3 regions of the Pantoea sp. SM3640 genome follow, and region 3 is predicted to be linked to each of the others. Evidence: riboswitches for the same ligand, from Rfam matches in the RefSeq annotation. Region 3 holds a riboswitch; each other region holds the start of a gene.
The links. A riboswitch is a leader RNA that binds a small molecule or an ion and turns the genes downstream of it on or off. The one in region 3 is predicted to bind thiamine pyrophosphate.
Positions count from the first base shown of each region.

Region 1: another riboswitch for thiamine pyrophosphate. It lies ahead of thiB (thiamine ABC transporter substrate binding subunit); the one in region 3 lies ahead of thiC (phosphomethylpyrimidine synthase ThiC).
Region 2: another riboswitch for thiamine pyrophosphate. It lies ahead of thiM (hydroxyethylthiazole kinase); the one in region 3 lies ahead of thiC (phosphomethylpyrimidine synthase ThiC).

Region 1 is NZ_CP064872.1:3,164,085-3,171,391, reverse strand. It holds gene IV493_RS14840 (DedA family protein) at 1-332, shown strand, start outside; gene thiQ (thiamine ABC transporter ATP-binding protein ThiQ) at 336-1,037, opposite strand; gene thiP (thiamine/thiamine pyrophosphate ABC transporter permease ThiP) at 1,024-2,631, opposite strand; gene thiB (thiamine ABC transporter substrate binding subunit) at 2,607-3,593, opposite strand; TPP riboswitch at 3,640-3,742, opposite strand; gene sgrR (HTH-type transcriptional regulator SgrR) at 3,778-5,439, opposite strand; gene IV493_RS14815 (MFS transporter) at 5,693-6,871, shown strand; gene leuD (3-isopropylmalate dehydratase small subunit) at 7,142-7,307, opposite strand, start outside.
Region 2 is NZ_CP064872.1:1,159,674-1,166,980, reverse strand. It holds gene IV493_RS05405 (GntR family transcriptional regulator) at 16-702, shown strand; gene thiD (bifunctional hydroxymethylpyrimidine kinase/phosphomethylpyrimidine kinase) at 755-1,555, opposite strand; gene thiM (hydroxyethylthiazole kinase) at 1,542-2,339, opposite strand; TPP riboswitch at 2,374-2,470, opposite strand; gene IV493_RS05390 (hypothetical protein) at 2,769-2,966, shown strand; gene IV493_RS05385 (AEC family transporter) at 3,064-4,023, shown strand; gene ahpF (alkyl hydroperoxide reductase subunit F) at 4,078-5,646, opposite strand; gene ahpC (alkyl hydroperoxide reductase subunit C) at 5,718-6,281, opposite strand; gene IV493_RS05370 (GNAT family N-acetyltransferase) at 6,516-6,971, shown strand; gene apbC (iron-sulfur cluster carrier protein ApbC) at 6,968-7,307, opposite strand, start outside.
Region 3 is NZ_CP064872.1:3,621,301-3,628,607, forward strand. It holds gene IV493_RS16790 (DUF1481 domain-containing protein) at 1-195, opposite strand, end outside; gene hupA (nucleoid-associated protein HU-alpha) at 267-539, opposite strand; gene IV493_RS16800 (YjaG family protein) at 728-1,318, opposite strand; gene nfi (deoxyribonuclease V) at 1,382-2,050, opposite strand; gene hemE (uroporphyrinogen decarboxylase) at 2,053-3,120, opposite strand; gene nudC (NAD(+) diphosphatase) at 3,161-3,931, opposite strand; gene IV493_RS16820 (Rsd/AlgQ family anti-sigma factor) at 4,021-4,527, shown strand; TPP riboswitch at 4,680-4,780, shown strand; gene thiC (phosphomethylpyrimidine synthase ThiC) at 4,868-6,790, shown strand; gene thiE (thiamine phosphate synthase) at 6,793-7,307, shown strand, end outside.

The DNA.
Region 1 (7,307 bases), 460 kb from region 3:
TTATTGGCTGCATCCTCTGGCCGCCGCTCTATCTGCTGCCCGGTATTCTGGCGGGTGTAGCGATCGATGTGCCCAAAGCCGCGCAGGGCGGCAGCTTTAAGTGGCTGTTACTCGGCGTAGCCCTGCTGATCTGGCTGGGCGGCTGGTTATGCTGGCGCTGGTGGCGCAGCGGCAAGAGCCGCGACTGGGCGACCGCCTGGCTGCCGCCTGAGCGTTTACGCTGGGCAGGACCGCTGGGGCTGGTGATCGCCGTTGCGGCGTTTGTGGGTATTCAGTTCCATCCGATGATGCCGGTTTTCCGTCATCTGCTGTGGCAGGTGTTCTTCGCCTGACGCTTAACGACGCGGGATGCCGAGGACTTCTGCCTCCCGCGTCTCGCCCGACAGCAACTGTCGGGTCTCGCCATCCCAGTACACCCGTCCATCCACAATCACCACACTGCGCGGCGCAATCTGCTGTGCATCTTCAAGACTGTGCGACACCATCAGCAGCGTGATGCTGCGCGCTTCGCACACCGAACGCACCAGTTGCAGCATCTCGCCACGCAGCGCCGGATCCAGTGCAGAAAAAGGCTCATCCAGCAGCAGCACCGGCCGGTCGCGCAGCAGACAGCGTGCCAGCGCCACGCGCTGACGCTGTCCGCCTGACAGTTCGCCCGGCAGGCGAGTCAGCAGATCGCCTAATCCCACCTGGTCGGCCAGCGCGGCCAGCTGCTGACGCTGCTCAGCGTTGAGTTTTAATCCCGGATGCAGGCCCAGCGCCATGTTCTGCTGCACGCTGAGGTGCGGAAACAGGTTGTTCTCCTGAAACAGCATGGACACCGGTCGTCTGGCCGGGACGCTGTGGGTGTGCTCCTGACCGTCAATCATCAGGGTGCCCTGTTTCACCGGCAGGAAACCGGCGATCAGGCTCAGCAGCGTGCTTTTACCGGCTCCGCTGGGTCCGAGAATCGCGATCCGCTCGCCGCGCGCGGCAGTGAGGCTGAAGCGCATCGGCAGATGCTGATAAAGGTAAGTGAGGTTATCAAGTGTCAGCATGGCGGCCTGGTAATTTTTCCATTAGCGTGAACAGCAATAAGCAGAGCAGCAGCAGCAGCAGGGCGGTGACCGCGCCATCTGCACCGCGATAGGCGCCAATCTGCTGATAAAGGTAGAACGGCAGTGTGCGGAAGTCGGCACTGCCAAACAGCGCCACCACGCCGAAATCACCAATCGACAGCACGCAGGCAAAGGCCAGCGCCTGGGCTAGCGGACGCTTCAGCGCCCGCAGCTCGATCAGCCGCAGCCGGTTCCAGCCGTGGATATCCAGTGAATCGCAAAGTCTGCCGTAGCGCTCTGCGACATCCCGCATCGGATTTTCCAGCACTTTCAGCGCATAGGGAATGGCGATTAGCGCATTGGTAAAGATCACCAGCCCGTCGGCCGACTCGGGCAGGCCGATGGTGGCGTTGAACAGCAGGAAAAAGCCGGTGGCGAGCACAATGCCTGGCATCGCCAGAATTAGCATGCCGCTGGTGTCGATCAACTGCGCTGCCGTCGGACGCTGACGCAGACGCAGTTCCCGACTGCTCCACAGCAGCATCATGGTCAGGACCACTGAGAGTAAACCGGCACCAATGGCGATGCGCAGTGAGGTAAAGGTGGCCTGCCACAGTGCAGGCTGTGCCAGCGCGCCACGCAGTCCGCCGTGCAGACCATCGACAATGACCGCCGCCAGCGGAGGCAGCAGCAGGATCAGCGCCAGCCCGATCAGCAGCGCATCCATCAGCTGTGCTGCACGGGAATCCTGCGGATCGCGCCAGTCGTTCAACTGACTGGTTCCGGCGGGAATCGCCTTGCTAAAGCGCTGGCTGAGCAGCACCAGCGTCAGACAGCAGCCGAGCTGAATCAGCGCCAGCAGCGCCGCACGTCCGGGATCGTAGTCATAACTCAGCGCCTGGAATATTGCCAGCTCAATGGTGGTGGCCTGAGGACCGCCACCCAGCGACAGCACGGTGGCAAAGCTGGCGAAACAGAGCATAAAGATCAGCGCGCCGGTTGGCAGCAGCTGACGCCGCAGCCACGGCCACTCCAGCAGACGAAAATGGTGCCAGCCGCGCAGGTCGAGCTGCGCCGCCAGCTGACGCTGTTCAGCCGGGATGCTCTCCAGCGCCTGCAGCATCAGGCGGGTCGCCAGCGGCAGGTTAAAGAAGACGTGCGCCAGCAAGATGCCCGGCAGACCATAGGGCGAGAAGTGATAACCTAGCCCTGCCATCTGGCACAGCTGCGCCAGCCAGCCATTGCTACCGTAAACGGTCAGCAGGCCGAACACCGCGACCAGCACCGGCAGCACCAGCGTCATGGCGCACAGGCGCAGCAGCAGCTGGCGGCCTGGGAAGCTGCGTCGATAGAGCGCCCGCGCCAGCGGTACTGCAGGCAACAGTGACAGCAGGGCGGAGAGCAGCGCCTGAGCGAAAGAGAACGCGATAACGTGATGCAGGTAGTCATCCTGCAGCACGCCGCGTAAGTCCGTGTCCGGTGCGGCGCTCCAGAGTGCACCGAAGGCCAGAAACGCCACGAGTGTCAGTAACACCGTGGCGAGGGAACCGGGGATCAGCCAGCGCGGCATCAGCGGCTGACGGCGCGTTGCCACTGGCTAATCCAGCCCGAACGCTGGCTGGCAACCTCTTCCGGCGAGAACTGCAGAGCAGTTGAAGGCACGCTGAGCGCCGTGAAACCGGCAGGCAGAGGCGTGTCGATCACCGGGTACATCCAGTTGCCGGTGGGGATAGTGCGCTGGAAGTCAGGCGAGACCATAAACTTCATAAACTGCTGTGCCAGCGCGGGCTGTTTGCTGCTGGTTAACTGCGCGGCCACTTCAACCTGCAGATAGTGTCCCTCGGCAAAAGACGCGGCAGCATAGTTCTCTTTTTTCTCTTCGATGATGTGGTAAGCCGGTGAGGTGGTGTAACTCAGCACCAGATCGCCTTCACCCTTCAGGAACAGGCCATAGGCTTCACTCCAGCCTTTAGTGACCGTCACGGTTTTCTGCGCCAGCTTTTGCCACGCCTGCGGGGCCTGATCGCCATAGACCTTCTGCATCCATAGCAGCAGACCTAAGCCGGGCGTGCTGGTGCGGGGATCTTCGTAGATCACCCGCCACTTCTCCGGGCTGTCGACCAGCTCTTTCAGGCTTTTTGGCGGATTTTTCAGCCGGGTTTTGTCATAGACAAAGGCGAAGTAGCCATAATCGAACGGCACGAAGGTGGTGTTGTGCCAGCCATCGGGCAGTTTTAATGTCGAGGTGTCGACCTGACTTTCGGCAAACAGGCCAGTTTTTTGCGCCGCCTGCACCAGATTGTTATCCAGCCCCAGCACCACATCCGCTTTACTGTTTTTGCCTTCCATGCGGACGCGGTTCAGCAGCGAGACGCCATCTTCCAGCGTGACGAATTTCAGTTCGCAGTCGCACTGGGCTTCAAAGGCTTTTTTCACTGCCGGGCCAGGGCCCCAGTCGGCGGAGAAGGAGTCGTAGGTGTAGACCGTGAGAACTGGCTTAGCCGCCAGAACGGGGGCGGAGAGTAACAGCAGCACCGGCAGAACTTTGTTTAACACTTTGCGCTCCTTCAGGAGAATAGGGGATGAGTCGCAAAGGATCTGAGCACAGAGGCCTCTCAAATCCCTACGTCGGTATTAACCGAATCAGGTTCGACGGGTCTCTCTCAGCGGCTTGCTTGTGGCAGGCCGCACCCCGTTGAGAACGTCACATTCTAGTCATTTCAGCGCCGGGGCGAAAGCGTCACAGCGCTGGTGGCGCGAACCAGGCCGATTTAAAATCAAACCAGCCCAGGGTATTCATCCGTACGCCGCGCATGCTGCGCTGTCCTTCCAGTAGCAGCCAGTGATGAAACAGCGGATGCAGACCGGCTTCTTCGACTAATTGCTTGCTCCATTCGGCCAGCGGCAGTGTTTTCTCACGCCAGCGGGCCGCATCGCCATGCCAGTCGATCGGCAGGCAGTGATGCAGCAGTGGAATCTCATAAAGTTGCGCGAACAGGGAGTAATTCAGCGGCAGGGTAAAGTTCACGCTGCCCAGCCAGATATCACTTTCCGCCTCGCCCTGATACCAGCTTTCGTAGCTGATCTCACGGGTCTCCAGCGTGACGCCATGCGCTGCCAGCAGCGGACGCAGTGCATTAGCGATACCTTCGTGCTCCACGTGCTGGCTGTACCAGGTCAGCGTCAGGTGCGTTAAGCCGGGCGGTTTTTCCACGGGCGTCAGATCACGGCGATGATGCCAGCGCGGCAGCAGACCATACGCCGGAAACCAGTAGCGCTGATAGCCGACGCCGGCATGATTGAGCAGGGCGATGGGGTTAAACAGGTAGCTGACCCAGCGCCGCACCGCCTCGTTGCGACCCTGCTCTGAACGCTGATCGAACAGCAGATAGTAGCAGCCCTCTTCAAGGCGGCTCTCCTCCTGAACTTCATCGACGCTGTCGCCCTGCAGTCGGACACCGGCATAGACCAGCTCATCGCTGATGTCGGGCAGGACCCAGATAGAGACATCATCAATCAGGGCGCGAAAACCGAAGTAGTCATCAAACGCTTCGATTTTCAGCTGGCTCTCCTGATTGCGGATCACCCGGTAGGGACCGGTGCCAACAGGCTGACGGGCAAAATCACGCAGTGTCGGCCATTCGCTCGGCAGGATCATCGCACTGACGCTGCCGAGCAGCCAGGGTAATCCCTCGTCGGGCTGGCTTAAACGGATATCCAGCGTCCAGGGGGCAGGCGAGTCAATCTGCGCGATATGGGAAAAGAGTGGATGGGCGCGCTGACGCTCCAGCGTGGCGAGCACATCCTCCATCTCCAGTTCTCTGCCGTGATGGAAGCGAATCGCCGGACGCACAAAGAAGCGCCAGTGAAGTGGGGAAGTCTGCTGCCAGTGGTGCGCAATATCGGGTTCGATTTCCCCGTTTTCCTCATTTATCCGCGTCAGGCCGTTAAAAATCTGTCGCGCAATATGCGTTTCCGAGCGCCGCAGCGGCGAACCGGGCAGCAGGTTAAGCAGCGGACGATAGTAGAGCACCCGCAGGATATGCTTGCCCTGGCGGAAACTGCGCCCCAGGTGTGCCCCAATCATCTGCCGCACCTGGTTTTTATCGCCCACCAGCTGGACCAGTTGATCGATGCGATCCTGTTCCAGCAGATCCTCAGCACGCTGCTGCTGCAACGCCAGACCGGTGTAGCAGAAGGTGAGTTGCGATCGCCTGCCGCGCCCGGCTTCCGCCTGCCAGATCAGCCATCCTGCAGCCTGCATCCGGTTGAGCAGATTACGCATATGACGGCGAGAGCAATGCAGCAGGTCAGCCAGTTCGCTGAGGGTAATCTCCTGCGTTTGCCCCTGGCAGCTCTGCCACAGGCGAATGAACTGCTGCTTCAGACGTGATGAGGACATAAAAGAGGAACTCCCGGTGAAAAGCGCTCTGTTTTTTCTGCCCCATTTTAAGAGCAAACTTTGCGCTATGGGAAGAGCGGGAGGCATTCAGCAGTGAATGGCGTTCGACCCTCACTTCGCTGTTCAGTGGAGTGCTTTTCTGAGTAGGGTGCATTTACACCGCCAGCAGATGATCTCTGCTGGCTTTTTTCATGTTGCGCGGTATCGTCTACCCTTCTTTTTCCCGTCTGTTTGTTCTGAAAGGGATTTCGCTATGAAATCGCTGTTAACGCGGCAGCGCCGCATCAATCCGGTTTACCTCGCTTTTATGGTTGCCTCGTTCATGCTGGGCATCGCGGGCGCATTACAGGCACCCACGCTCAGCCTGTTTCTGACGCGCGAGGTGCAGGCGCGGCCCTTCTGGGTCGGGCTGTTTTTCACCATCAATGCGGTGGCCGGTATCGTGGTGAGCATGCTGGTGGCTAAGCGCTCAGACAGCGTTGGCGATCGTCGGCATATCATTCTCTTCTGCTGCCTGATGGCGCTGATGAATGCGCTGCTGTTTGCCTTTACCCGCCACTATCTGACCCTGCTGACGCTGGGTGTACTGCTGTCGGCGCTGGCCAGCGTCTCAATGCCGCAGCTGTTTGCGCTGGCGCGGGAGTATGCCGATCAGTCGTCACGGGAAGCGGTGATGTTCAGTTCGGTGATGCGTGCGCAGCTGTCGCTGGCGTGGGTGATCGGGCCACCGCTCTCGTTCGCGCTGGCGCTGAACTACGGTTTTGTGACGCTGTTTTTGGTGGCCGCTGCGCTGTTTCTGATCTGTATCCTGCTGGTCTGGTTTACGCTGCCATCTGTGCCACGCACGCAGCCGCTGATGCAAGGCGGCGGGCTGCCGATAAGCGGCTGGCGGGATCGGGATGTGCGGTTGCTGTTCATCGCCTCCGTCGTGATGTGGACCTGCAACACCATGTATATCATCGATATGCCGCTCTATATCAGCACCACGCTGGGGCTGCCGGAGAAGCTGGCTGGTTTGCTGATGGGAACGGCGGCCGGGCTGGAGATTCCGGTGATGCTGCTGGCGGGACATTACGCGCGCCGCATCGGCAAGCGGCGGTTAATGCTGATCGCGGTGGCAGCGGGCGTCCTGTTTTACCTGGGGCTGGTGTTGTTCAACTCCCGCACTTCGCTGATGGTATTGCAGCTGTTTAACGCGGTATTTGTCGGGATTATTGCGGGTATCGGGATGTTGTGGTTTCAGGATCTGATGCCAGGACGACCCGGCGCGGCGACCACGATGTTCACTAACTCGATCTCGACCGGCATGATTTTGGCCGGGGTGATTCAGGGAACGCTGAGTGAGCGGCTGGGACATGAGGCCGTTTACTGGCTGGCATTCGGGCTGGCGATTGTGGCGCTGGTGATGTCGGCGCGGGTGCGCGACGTATAAAAGAGAAGGGCGACAGGATGTCGCCCTCACAGTGCTGATAACGTCCGGCTCGGTGGCGGTAAGACCGAGCTGGCGAAGAGAACACGGTCAGATCGGAAAGTCGCTTAAGCCATCCCTGGCCGCTCGGCCCGCGCCGTCCCTGGCGCGGGACGCTTTCCTCTTCTGACCGTGTTCCCAGCGCATCAGGTTTTTTTATTGCTGTCAGATTCACCCTGATTTGGGTTTGTCAGCAGTCTGAGGGCGACCGAATGTCACCCTTTATTAACTCAATCAGCGCAGAAAAGCGGGCTGATTCTGCTCGTACTGCGAAATCGAGGCTTCGTGCTGCAGGGTCAGGCCGATGCTGTCGAGACCATTAATCATGCAGTGGCGGCGGAAGCTGTCGAGTTCAAACGGATAGACTTTGTCGCCTGCGGTAACCGTCTGGGCTTCCAGA
Region 2 (7,307 bases), 1.5 Mb from region 3:
TATGGATATTGCTGCATGTCGATCGCCTATACCATTACTACCAGCGAACCGGTAAATCAGCAGATTTACCGTTATCTGCGCAAAGATATTGTCACTTGCGCAATTCAGCCAGGTTCGCTGCTCTCTGAAAAAGAGGTCTCCGCACGCTTCAACGTTTCGCGCCAGCCGGTGCGTGAAGCGTTCATTAAGCTGGCTGAAGCCGGACTGGTACAGGTATTGCCGCAGCGCGGCACCTTCGTGCGCAAAATCTCCGCTAAGCGTGTCGCGGATGGCCGTTTTATCCGTGAGGCGGTGGAAGTGTCGGTAGTGCGGCGGGCAGCGTTGGAGATTGACGATCCTGCTCTGATGGCGCTGGAACACAATCTGCAGTTGCAGCGCATGGCCGCCGGACGGCATGACAGCCAGGCTTTCCTCACTCTGGATGATGAGTTTCATCGCCTGATCGCTGAAAGCATTGACTGCAAGCTTGCCTGGGAGACGGTGGAAAACATCAAAGCGGCAATGGACCGGGTGCGGTTTCTGACGCTGAGTGAAGTCTCACCACCGGAGAGGCTGATTGAGCAGCATGAAGAGATTTTTGCCGCGCTGAAGCGCCATGATGCCGATGCCGCCGAAGCAGCGATGCGCCGTCACCTGCAGGAGATGATCTTCTCAATCACCCCGATTGCCGAGCGCAACAGCGCCTGGTTTGAAGCCCCCTGAAACTGAAACTGCCCGCACTGCCTGAATACCAGGTCGATGCGGGCCTTCGCCTTTACCACCATTGGTGAAAATGGTGCACCGGTCCAATCCCCTTTCCGACCTCCAGCGAATCCGCCTTTAACAGCGCCTGCTGCAACCAGTTTTTGGCTTCCTCAATCGTCTCTGCCCAGTCAGCATGGCGCGGACGTAACGCGGCTAAGGCGGCCGACAGCGTGCAGCCGGTGCCATGGGTATGACGGGTATGCACGCGTGGCGTGCTGAATCGCTGTTCTGCTGAGTGAGTAATCAGCCAGTCCGGACTCTCCGCTGCCGCCAGATGACCACCCTTCATCAGCACCGCCTGACAGCCAAGTGCCAGCAAGGCCCGTCCCTGCTCGCGCATCTCCGCCTCATCGGTGGCGATAGCGCAATCCAGCAATGCCGCCGCTTCCGGCAGATTTGGCGTGATGAGCGACACCTGCGGTAATAACTGCTCACGTACGCTGGCCACGGCGTCTGGCGAGAGCAGCGCATCGCCACTTTTCGCGACCATCACCGTATCCAGCACCACAAACGGGATCTCAGCACGCCTCAGCCGGGCCGCAACCTGTTCCACAATGGCCGTTTCAGAAAGCATGCCGATTTTTGCGCTGTCGATACGCACGTCATCCAGTACCGAATCGAGCTGGGCGGCAACAAAGTTCGGTTCAATGCGATAAACCCACTGCACGCCCTGCGTGTTCTGCGCCACCAGTGCGGTAATCACACTGGTGCCGTAGGCGCCCAGGGCGGAGAAGGTTTTCAGATCGGCCTGAATGCCTGCGCCACCGCTGGGATCGGTACCGGCTATCGTCAGAGCATTAATGCGCTTCATGCTCCACCTCCAGCATCCAGAGTGCATCAATAAATGCGGTGGCAAAGCTGCCCGGCCCGGCTGCCTGCGCCGCCGCCTTTCCCCCCGCCAGGGCCATGACCTGACAGGCGGCCGCCACGTTCATCAGCCGATCGCCCGGCAGAGCACTGAATCCCGCGACCACGGCAGAGAGCGCGCAGCCGGTCCCGACCACCCGCGTCATTAACGGGCTTCCGCCGCTGATGGCGAGGATTCGCTGACCGTCGGTGGCATAGTCCACTTCGCCGGTGACAATGACCAGCGAATGCCAGGTCTCAGCGAGTTGCTGTGCCGCATCGAGTGCTGCATCCGCCTGATGCAGCGTATCAACACCGCGCCCGCCACTGGCCTGCTGCGCCAGCGCCAGAATCTCTGACGCATTACCGCGGATCACCGCCGGTTGCTGGCTGAGCAGCTGCTGACAGAAGTCACTGCGCAGCGTCAGCGCGCCGACGGCGACCGGATCGAGTGTCCAGGGGGTTCCCGCCTCACTGGCGGCGGTGACGGCAGCCTGCATCGCCTGCTGACGCTCACGGGTTAAGGTGCCGACGTTAATCAGCAACGCATCGGCAAAGCGGCTGAACTGTGCCGCTTCGTCAGCATCGATCACCATTGCCGGTGAGGCATTGAGTGCCAGCAGGACGTTGGCAGTGAAATTCTGGACCACGTCATTGGTCATGCAGTGCACCAGCGGTGACTGACGGCGGAAAGTGTGCAGAACGGGCGCGAAGTGCGCGGCAGAAAGGTGTTGAGATTGATGTGTCATCGTTGTTCCCAACCGGCGAACAAGAAGGCGAATGCGGTCAGGCATCAGACTTCCCTACGCTGGCATTATCCAGATCAGGTAATACGGGTATTTCTCAGCCTTCACAAAGAAGGGCACCCCGAGTCGTGTTACGGCTTGCAGCATAGGCAAGGCGTACCGTTAAAGCAAGCCGGGAAAATAATCGGAACTGAAACAATTCACATGATCCCGATCAACTCTCAGCAGTACAAAAAAAGGCTTAATGCTGCGGGTTATCGGGATACCTCTTTCTAGGTAGCCCTGTTTATTACCCTGACGGGTAATATTTCCCGCAGGGATTCTGGTGACCCTATAATAATTAACCTGCCCGCAGCATCATCGTAAAAAACACTTTATTTCAGTGAGTTAATAAACTTCTGGAGCAGAAATTCATACTATTCAGGATGTATGATGCGATTATCAGCGCTTATTCCTCACCGCCATCGATGGCAGGATATTATTATTGAACGTCGGGGTGCTATCGCGCCAAATGGCAGATCTTATCTTTCCACCTATATTTCCGCGCACTGTGCGGGCTGCGGCGAAATCATTCATCGCGTCTATTATCGCGATATCAGTGACCAGCAGGCACGCCGCTGGTTAGGCTAGCGTCCCTGCTGCGCTCAATCCGGACACCGTTATAGTTAACAGTTAGTTAGCAATTTGTTAGTCTGGTAACTAATCATCGTCTGACCAGACTCTCCCTATGCCACTGCTGTTTGAAAGCCTTAGCCATCAAATTTATCTGTCAGCTCCGCTGTTTATCCTGATTTTGCTGGGATACTGCCTGACGCGCCTCGGAAAATGGCCCGCCAGCATCAGTGAAGGGATGAACCGTTTTGTGTTTAACGTCGCGCTGCCCTGCATGCTGTTTCGGGTGATGAGCACCTTCTCGCAAAGTCCGCCGGTGGATGCGCGCCTGCTCCTGGCCTTCTTCGGCAGTTGCCTGCTGGTTTTTATCGTGGGAAGAGTGCTGGCAACAAGGCTGTTTAATCTGGATGGCGTGGCGGCTTCGGTCTTTGCGCTGGGTGGCATCTTTTCCAATAACGTGATGCTGGGGATCCCGGTAGCTACGGTGCTGCTCGGGCCAGAAGCCCTGCCCCCGGTGGCGCTGGTGCTGGTGTTTAACAGCCTGATCCTCTGGACCTTACTCACCGTTTCGGTCGAGTGGGCAAAACAGGGCAACTTCTCGCTGGAAGGCGTCTGGCGCACTCTGATTGGGGTGGTAAAAAATCCACTCATCATCGGCATTCTCAGCGGAACGGCCTGGAGTTTTCTGCAGCGTCCTTTGCCAATGCTCGCCGCGGAACCGTTAAAGATGCTGGCTTCACTGGCCGCGCCGCTGTCGCTGGTCACGCTGGGCATGAGCCTGGCGCACTATCGGGTGCGGGACGGACTTAAAGAGAGCTATACCATCTGCCTGCTGAAGCTGATACTGCAGCCGATGACGGTATGGGCGATTGCCTGGCTGACCGGCTTGCCGCCGCTGGAGAGTAAAGTGGTGGTATTGCTGGGCTCGATGGCGGTCGGAGTTAACGTCTATCTGATGTCGCAGAAGTTCAATGTCATTCCTGGCCCGGCGGCGGCGAGTATGCTCTTTTCTACGATATTTGCGGCGGTGACGACGCCAGTATGGATGATGCTGATGACGCTGGCGGGCTATTAATAAAAAAGCCCTTCAGCATGGATGCTGAAGGGCTGTTGTCTGGCTGACGAAACGTTATTCAGCAGACTTAGTGCGGATCAGATAATCAAACGCGCTCAGTGAGGCTTTGGCACCTTCGCCGCTGGCGATGATGATCTGCTTGTACGGCACGGTGGTGCAGTCACCCGCTGCGAATACGCCTTTCAGGCTGGTTTCGCATTTACCGTCGATGATGATCTCACCCATTTTGTTGCGCTCAACCGCGCCTTCCAGCCATGGGGTGTTCGGCAGCAGACCAATCTGAACGAAGATACCGGAGAGCGGCAGCTCGTGGGTGGTCTGCGTCGTACGGTCAATATAGTGCAGACCGGTCACTTTGGTGCCGTCGCCTTTCACTTCAGTGGTCTGCGCGTTCAGGATCACATCAACGTTCTTCAGACTGCGCAGTTTATCCTGCAGCACCTGGTCGGCACGCATCTCACCGGCAAACTCCAGCAGCGTAACGTGTTCAACGATACCCGCCAGGTCAATGGCCGCTTCAACACCGGAGTTACCGCCGCCGATTACCGCCGTGCGCTTGCCTTTGAACAGTGGGCCATCGCAGTGCGGGCAGTAGGTGACGCCTTTGGTGCGGTACTCTTCTTCACCCGGCACACCCATGTTGCGCCAGCGTGCGCCAGTCGCCAGGATGATGCTGCGTGATTTCAGTACTGCGCCGGAGGCGGTCTCGATGGCGTGCAGTCCGCCCTCTTTCGCCGCCGGAATCAGTTTGATGGCGCTCTGGCTTTCGATGACGTCCACGTTGTAATCATCAACGTGTGCGCGCAGTGCACCTGCCAGCTTTGCCCCTTCAGTTTTTGGCACGGAGATATAGTTTTCGATATCCACCGTGTCCAGCACCTGGCCGCCAAAACGCTCGCCCAGCAGACCAGTACGGATACCTTTACGTGCTGAGTAGACCGCTGCCGCTGCGCCCGCCGGGCCGCTGCCGATAATCAGGACTTCGTAGGCGTCACGCTTGTTCAGCTCTTCCGCTGCGCGTTTATCGGCGTTGGTGTCTACTTTGCTGACGATTTCCGCCAGGCTCATGCGGCCCTGACCAAACTCTTTACCGTTGAGGTAAACCGCTGGCACGCCCATCACGTTACGTTCCTGAATCTCATTCTGGAACAGGCCACCGTCAATAGCGGTATGGCTGATGCGCGGGTTAATCACCGCCATCAGGTTCAGCGCCTGAACCACGTCAGGGCAGTTATGGCATGAGAGTGAATAATAAGTTTCGAAATGGAAGTCACTGTCCAGCGCCGCGATCTGATCCAGCAGGCTCTGTGCTTCTTTCGACGGATGTCCACCGGTCTGTAACAGTGCCAGCACCAGTGAGGTAAATTCGTGACCCAGTGGAGAACCGGCAAAACGCGGGCCGCTGTTCGAACCTGGGTTAGTGATCAGAAATGAGGGCTTACGCACCTGACGATCGTTCTCTTCGCGGAAGCTGACTTTGTCAGACAGGCCGGCGATATCAACCAACAGTTCACGGATCTCGGTTGATTTTGCACCCTCATCCAGGGTGGCGATCAACTCAACAGGTTTGGTTAATTTCTCAAGGTAGGCCTTGAGCTGCGTCTTCAAATTTGTGTCGAGCATAGTGATATCCTGGTCAAAAAATCGGGTGCCGCAGCACCCGATTGGAGAATGATCGAAAGGGCGAAGCGGAATTAGATTTTGCCAACCAGGTCCAGGGACGGAGCCAGTGTTGCATCACCTTCTTTCCATTTAGCCGGGCACACTTCACCTGGGTGAGAAGCCACGTACTGAGCCGCTTTCACTTTGCGCAGCAGGTCAGAGGCGTCACGGCCAATGCCTTCAGCAGTGATTTCGATAGCCTGGATAACGCCTTCCGGGTCAACGATGAACGTACCACGGTCAGCCAGACCTTCGTCTTCACGCATGATTTCGAAGTTACGGGTCAGCGCGCCAGTCGGGTCACCGATCATCGCGTACTGAATTTTCGCGATGGTGTCTGAAGAACCGTGCCAGGCTTTGTGGGTAAAGTGGGTGTCGGTAGAAACGGAGTAGATATCTACGCCCAGTTTCTGGAATTCTTCGTAGTGGTCAGCCACGTCGCCCAGTTCGGTCGGGCAGACGAAGGTAAAGTCAGCTGGATAGAAGAAGAACACACTCCATTTACCTTCAACGTCTTTCTCGGTTACGTCGATGAATTCGCCGTTTTTGAATGCTGCGTTTTTGAACGGCTTGATTTTGGTATTGATAATAGACATCTGTGGCCTCCGTTAAAATATGTGATGCAGGTTACATAATTTTCGGGCCAACATCTAATACGCGGTCGTTATCAATCTGATAAACGAAAGCTATCAAACGCTGAGAGCCTGATGCTCTCTGGCCCGGCTGGCAGTGTACAGCGATTTTCGTGACATTTAACCCGCTTTATCTTTTCGCCCGTCTTCGCGAATCACTGCTAGTTTTGTAAGACAAGATGATAAGGGAGCTGACCTGTGGAGATTCGTCCGTTTACGGAAGCCGATCGTCCTTTCCTGCGTACGCTGTTTCTGGCGGCGCGGCGACACAACTGGCGCTGGCTCGACGGCAGCGAGTGGCAGCTGGAAGATTTTGATGGGGTCATTCTGGGGGAAACCGTTCTGGTCGCGGAAGCTGAGGGACAGCGCGTCGGATTTGCGGGGCTGCTGGAAAACGACAACTTCCTGCACAGCCTTTATGTCGATCCCGACTGGCAGGGACGGGGCGTGGGTAGCGCTTTACTTGAAGCCGTTGAAGCTCGCTTTACCTCAACCGGTGCGCTGAAGTGCCTGCAGAAGAACAAAGCGGCGCAGGCCTTTTATCTGCAACATGGCTGGAAGATGATTTCACAGGGCGAAGGCGAGCACGGCGGCTACGTGTTGATGCACTACCCGCTGGCCTCACACTATGCCAGCGGGTCGGGTCGGGCTTAAAGCGCGCGGAAGGCGATGTCGGCGGGGATCACGTCGCCCTGCCAGTAAAGCTGAGCCGCAACGCGTCCGGCCAGCTGGCGATAGAGCGCGGTAAATTCGCTGTCGGGACGGCGAATTACCGTCGGTTCACCTTCATCAAGATCTTCACGCAAATCGATGTGCAGCGGCAACTGGGCCAGCAGTTGCGTCTGGTAATCCTCCACCAGTTTCTGCGCGCCACCGGTGCCAAAGATGGGCTCGTGGAAGCCACACTGACTGCAGATATGCAGGCTCATGTTTTCCACCACGCCGAGCACCGGCACATTGACCTTTTCAAACATCACCAGCCCTTTGCGG
Region 3 (7,307 bases):
CCCGCCACTGAACGGCGTATAGAGGGTGCGAATATGAACCGACTGATGATCGCTATTTTTGCGCCAGATTCGCACAACACCACGATCGGCAAGATAGCCACTGGCAGAAAAGGGAGGAATATCCGGCGTCGAGCTACAGCCGAAAAGAAACAGAGAGAGAAACAGAACAGATAAACGCGGTAACAGCGAAGTCATGATGGCTGGCCTCTTAAAAACAAAAGGGGCGAAACGCCCCCTGTTTTAAAGCTTAACCGCAGTGCGACGTCTTACTTAACGGCGTCTTTCAGCGCTTTACCAGACACGAATGCCGGTACGTTTGCTGCAGCGATTTTGATCTCTTTGCCAGTCTGCGGGTTACGACCGGTACGCTCAGCGCGGTGGTTCACTTTAAAAGTACCAAAACCAACCAGTTGTACAGCATCACCATCTTTCAGAGACTCAGTGATCGCAGCCAGAGTAGATTCCAGCGCTGCCTTTGCCTGGGTTTTAGACAGGTCAGCTTTTTCTGCGATCACATCAATCAGTTGAGTCTTGTTCATAAGTTATCCTTAAAGTGTATTTATCGCTTGCTAAGCAACGAGTGCGAGGGAAAAGCCATATTCTGGCACTCTTCTGCCTGCACGCACCGATAGCCACAATTTTCAGCCCCCCAAATGTAGACCAGACAGGGGGCCAATGTGAAGCCTTCAGGCGCGCTAATTCGGGCCTGAAGTCACGTTTTATCGCCTTACTGCTGGAAATTTATACCGATGTTGCTAATTCCCGCTTCACGCAGGTCAGATCGCAGACCTTTAATCAATTCAAGGTCGCGCTCTTCACACTCCGCCAGCAGACGGAAAATCTCCCACTGGAGGTCCCACTCATCGATGATAGCCGGATTTTCACGCAGCTCTTCATCGGTCATTTCGCGTCCAGCCTGGGTCATCTCCAGCATAGCGACAGTGGTAATTGAGGTCTCGCTGACTTCAATAGCATGCTCAAGCGTTTCGCCGCTCAGCTGCGCATGGACGACTTCGCTTAATGCCACACAGGCATCGATAGCCGGATAAACGCCGTAAACCTCAAATGCATCGCCATCAGGAATGGCGGCTTCGAGTTTTTCCAGCTGGCTGTCGAAGTTAATCTTCGCATCTTTAACCGTCAGGTTTTCCCAGATCAGATCAAGAATCCGGCGATAGAGTGCCGGATCGGCAAATTCAGTCTGCTCGCAGAATGCGCGATAGTTGGGATACATGCGTTCGCACAGGCAGGCCATAAAAGTCAGGTGCTGCCAGCTTTCCAGCTTCGCCAGACGCAGATGCACGGGGTTCTGTAACATAATGGTGGCTCTTATTCGTTTCTCTGGCCGCAGTGTAACTGCAAAACCGCAGCACAAACAGTGTTAAAGCGCGTTTTGCCAGCGCTGGAAAGCGGTTCGGTTAGAGGCAACCGCATCGGCCCAGCGGGTGGGTTCCGGCAACCGGTAACCGCGCGTACAGTTTTCGACCCACTGCAGCGCCGTATCCAGGCTGACACGATGACCGGTGGCGACAAACAGCGGATTACAACGCAGCTTGCTGCGCCATACCCAACCTATCTGCTCACCTTTGTCGATCAGCGGCTGACGGCTGCCAGGCTGCGCATCCAGATCGTCAAAACGTCCGCAGAGACGACTTTTCGCAACGCCAATCGTGGGGACATCGACCAGCAGGCCAAAATGCGATGCGACGCCCAGCCGTCTTGGATGCGAAATACCGTGCCCATCCACAAACAGCAGATCAGGCTTTTGCTCCAGCATCTGCCAGGCAGCCATCAGAGCCGGATATTCACGGAAGGAGAGAAAGCCCGGAATATAGGGCATGGTGGTCTCAACGCGCGCGATGCGATGCTCCACCAGCGTTAACGAAGGATATTCCAGTATCACCATCGCCGCCCGCGTGATGGTGCCGTCCTGCTCAAATCCAACGTCTGCCCCGCCAATAAAGCGGGGAGGCAGCACGTCAAAGTCATCTTCACGCACCACGTCAGCGGCGCGTTGTAACTGCTCAGCGCGAAGTGCGGCAATGTCCATGATTACTCCTGATGCCAGGGACGTGATAAACGATGCACAGCGTCAACAAAAACACCGGCATTTTCGGGCGGAACATCCTGATGAATGCCATGCCCCAGATTAAAGACGTGACCAGTGCCTGAGCCAAAACGCTCCAGAATACCGGCCACCTCCTGTTCGATACGTTCAGGTGCCGCATAGAGCATAGAGGGATCCATGTTGCCCTGCAGCGCAACTTTGTCGCCTACGCGACGGCGCGCATCATCAATATCGGTGGTCCAGTCGAGACCCAGCGCATCACAACCGGTGGCTGCCATCGCTTCCAGCCACTGTCCACCGCCTTTGGTAAAGAGCGTCACCGGCACGCGGCGGCCGTCGTTTTCACGCAGCAGGCCATCGACAATCTTGTGCATGTAGTGCAGGGAGAATTCGCGATAGTCACGACCGGTCAGCACGCCGCCCCAGGTATCAAAGACCATGACGGACTGCGCACCGGCGCGGATCTGAGCGTTGAGATAGAGGATGACGCTGTCGGCCAGCTTATCCAGCATCGCGTGCAGCGTCGCCGGATCGGCATACATCATCTTCTTAATTTTGGTAAACGCCTTGCTGCTGCCGCCTTCCACCATGTAGGTGGCCAGCGTCCACGGACTGCCGGAGAAGCCAATCAGCGGCAGATCGCCATTCAGGTTTTTACGGATGGTGCGGACCGCATTCATCACATAGCCCAGCTCCATTTCAGGATCGGGCACCGGCAAACGCTCAACGTCGGCGCGACAGGTGACAGGGTTAGAGAAACGCGGGCCTTCGCCGGTTTCAAAGTAGAGACCCAGTCCCATCGCATCCGGAATGGTCAGGATGTCACTGAAGAGGATGGCGGCATCCAGCGGATAACGGCGCAGCGGCTGAAGGGTCACTTCACAGGCCAGCTCGGCGTTTTTACACAGCGACATAAAATCACCCGCCTGGGCGCGTGTCGCTTTGTACTCCGGCAAATAGCGCCCGGCTTGTCGCATCATCCATACCGGCGTGACATCGACCGGCTGACGTAGCAGGGCACGCAAATAACGATCGTTCTTCAGTTCACTCATCTCAACACTCTCTCAATAACAGGCGTGTAGTGTAGCACTTTCACGCTTCGGCGCGGCACAGGGCGACGGTATCTTCAATCAGGCGGCGTGCCACGGTGCCTGGCGGTGGCAGCAAAGGCAGCGCATCAAAACGGAACCAGGCGGCATCCAGCAGCTCTTTACCGTCGTGTTGCAGATCGCCACTGTCATATTCCGCCATAAAAGCGGTCATTAGCGATTGCGGGAAGGGCCACGGCTGGGAGGTCACGTAACGGACGTTTTTGACGCGGATATTGCTCTCTTCCATCACTTCCCGGGCAACGGCCTGCTCCAGCGTCTCGCCGACCTCCACAAAACCGGCCAGCACGGTGTAGACCTTGTTGCGATGGCGGGCATGATTCGCCAGCAGGATTTCATCGCCACGACGGATAGCCACAATGATGCAGGGCGCGATCTGCGGATAGTAACGCTCACGGCAATGGCTGCAGAGACAGGCAAATTCATGTTTGCTGTGGTGCATCTCATGGCCGCAATAGCCGCACCAGCGATGAGAACGGTAGAATTCCGCCAGCTGTACACCGCGACCCACCAGCTGAAACAGCTCCACATCCTGATCGATCAGCTGTCGCACGGAGAACATATCGGAAGAACGCGGCTCACAAATCAGCCAGACTTTTTCGCCCTGCCATTCACCAATGGTCCGGGCCTTACTGCCGGTTAAACCAAATTTTTCGGCGTTTCCGTGGGGTAAATCACCTTGTGGCAACCAAAGTTTCTGTTCATGGCTGACAATCCACCATCCAGCGTCTACGCTTGAGATTTCGCATTGCATTTATTTCGTCATCCTTAGCGTCAACCCGCACGCTGAAGCCCTGATGTTAAGTGTGTAGATAAACAACTATAACTCACATGGAGTTAGATATGCTTAACCAGTTAGACGTCCTGGCTGAACGCGTAGGTGGCAGTAATGAACTGGTCGATTCGTGGCTTGAAGCACGCCGCCAGCTACTGGTGACCTATTATCACCTGGTCGGTCTTAAACCTAAAAAAGAGGCGCTGACGCGTCTTGACGAGCAGGCGCTCGACAACTTCTGTCACGGCCTGGTCGACTATCTTTCTGCCGGTCACTTCAGTATCTATGAGCGCGTAATCAGCGAAATGAGTGGCGACAGCCCGATGATCGCTGCCGCGCAGATCTACCCTCCGCTGGAAGCGAATACTGAGCGTCTGATGCAGCTGTATGACGGTCACCTGCAGCAGGCGATTGACGATGAAAACTGCATGACCTTCCAGCAGGCACTCTCCGAAGTGGGCGAAGTGCTGGAATCACGCTTTACGCTGGAAGATAAGCTGATCCAGCTGGCCTGGGATAACCAGCTTGCTACGCCGCCAGTGGCGAATGACAGCCATATCGCGCGTCCGGCTTGATGGTTAACAACGGCAAAGGGCTTGAGATTATCCCGTAGCCCTTTTATGCTGAACAGGTTCTGAGGAGTACTCTCCAGAGAACCTTTGTTATTTTAGCGTTGAAATGTAAGGTTTTTACGCCCGGGTCTGTTATCAGACACCCGCGTAAAAACTGCTTCTTGTCGGAGTGCCCAGTTGGGCTGAGACCGTTAATTCGGGATCCGCGGAACCTGACCAGGTTAGAACCTGCGTAGGGAACAAGAGTAAAAATTCTCTGTATGCCAGCATGCCTGTGCTGTCTATACGGTTACTCCTTCCGAACTCCGGACAAGCATCGTTCCCCTTTAACAGGAAGATTGCTATGTCTGACCCAAAAATGACCCGTCGTGAACAACGTGCCCAGGCGCAGGAATTTATCGATTCCCTGCAAAGCGGCAGTGCTTTTCCCCAGTCCCGTCGCATCTGGATTACCGGCAGCCGGGAAGATATTCGCGTGCCGATGCGTGAAATCACCCTAAGCCCGACCCACATCGGCGGCACCAAAGAACAGCCTCTCTATGAGCAAAATGAAGCGGTGCCGGTCTATGACACGGCGGGTGCTTATGGTGATCCCGCGGCGCAGATCGATGTGCATCGTGGTCTGGAAAAGCTGCGCGCTCGCTGGATTGCTGAACGCGACGACAGTGAGCTTCTCGAACAGAACAGCTCGGGCTATACCCAGCAGCGGCTGGCTGACGAGGGGCTGGATCATCTGCGCTTCGATCACCTTCCGACACCGCGCCGCGCCCGTGCAGGCCGCCGTGTCACGCAACTGCACTATGCCCGTCAGGGCAGGATTACCCCGGAAATGGAGTTCATCGCCCTGCGGGAAAACATGGGCCGTGAGCGAATCCGCAGTGAGGTGCTGCTGCAACAGCATCCGGGACACAGTTTTGGCGCACATCTGCCCGCCGACATCACCCCCGAGTTTGTCCGTCAGGAGGTCGCTGCCGGACGCGCCATCATCCCTGCCAATATCAATCACCCGGAATCGGAGCCGATGATCATTGGTCGTAACTTCCTGGTTAAGGTCAACGCCAATATCGGTAACTCGGCAGTCACCTCTTCTATCGAGGAAGAAGTGGAAAAGCTGGTCTGGTCGACCCGCTGGGGTGCCGATACGGTGATGGATCTCTCTACCGGTCGCTATATTCATGAAACGCGAGAATGGATTTTGCGAAACAGCCCGGTGCCCATCGGTACCGTGCCGATCTATCAGGCGCTGGAAAAAGTGAATGGCGTGGCTGAGGCGCTGAACTGGGAAATATTCCGGGACACGCTGCTGGAGCAGGCGGAACAGGGCGTCGATTACTTCACTATCCACGCGGGCGTGCTGCTGCGTTATGTCCCGATGACGGCGAAACGTCTCACCGGGATCGTGTCGCGGGGGGGATCGATCATGGCCAAATGGTGCCTGTCGCATCATCAGGAGAGCTTCCTGTATGAGCACTTCCGGGAGATCTGTGAAATCTGCGCCGCTTACGATGTCTCCCTGTCGCTGGGCGATGGTCTGCGTCCGGGTTCGATTCAGGATGCCAACGATGAGGCGCAGTTTGCCGAACTGCGAACCCTGGGTGAACTGACGCGTATTGCCTGGGAGTATGACGTTCAGGTGATGATTGAAGGTCCGGGACATGTGCCGATGCATATGATCCGCCGTAATATGACCGAACAGCTCGACCTGTGCGATGAAGCCCCCTTCTACACGCTTGGCCCGCTGACCACTGACATCGCGCCCGGCTACGACCACTTCACCTCGGGTATCGGTGCCGCCATGATTGGCTGGTTTGGTTGCGCCATGCTGTGCTACGTCACGCCCAAAGAGCATCTGGGTCTGCCGAACAAAGAGGACGTGAAGCAGGGATTGATCACCTACAAAATCGCGGCGCATGCTGCCGATCTGGCGAAAGGCCACCCCGGTGCGCAGATCCGTGATAACGCCATGTCCAAAGCGCGCTTTGAATTCCGCTGGGAAGATCAGTTTAACCTGGCGCTGGATCCCCATACGGCAAGGGCGATGCATGATGAAACCCTGCCGCAGGAGTCGGGCAAGGTGGCCCATTTCTGCTCAATGTGCGGCCCCAAATTCTGCTCAATGAAAATTTCCCAGGAGGTGCGCGAGTTTGCGGCACGCCAGGATGCCCGTGCCGAGCCGGTTGAAGTTGGCATGGCGCAGATGTCAGATCGTTTCCGCAGCCGCGGCAGTGAGCTCTATCACCCTGCCGATGCCATTAAGGAGGAGTAAGGATGCCTGCATTTCCCGCTACCGCCCCGCGTCTGGGACTTTATCCGGTGGTTGATAGCCCCGAGTGGCTCGAACGCCTGCTGGAGATGGGCGTTCGCACGCTGCAGCTGCGTATCAAAGATCAGCCTGATGAGGCCGCCGAGCCCGCCATTGCTCAGGCAATTGCGTTGGGCAAACGCTACGACGCGCGTCTGTTTATCAATGATTACTGGCAGCTGGCGATTAAACATCATGCTTATGGCGTACATCTGGGTCAGGAGGATCTGGATGTCGCCGATCTTGCCCGCATTCATCAGGCCGGGTTACGACTGGGACTCTCTACCCACGACGATGCGGAACTGGATCGCGCTCTGGCAATCCAGCCCTCTTACATCGCACTTGGGCATATTTTCCCGACGCAGACCAAAGAGATGCCTTCTGCACCGCAGGGCATTGCACAGCTGAATCAACACCTGACACGTCTGTCGCATATTCCCACCGTGGCGATTGGCGGTATCTCGATTGCACGGGCACCTGA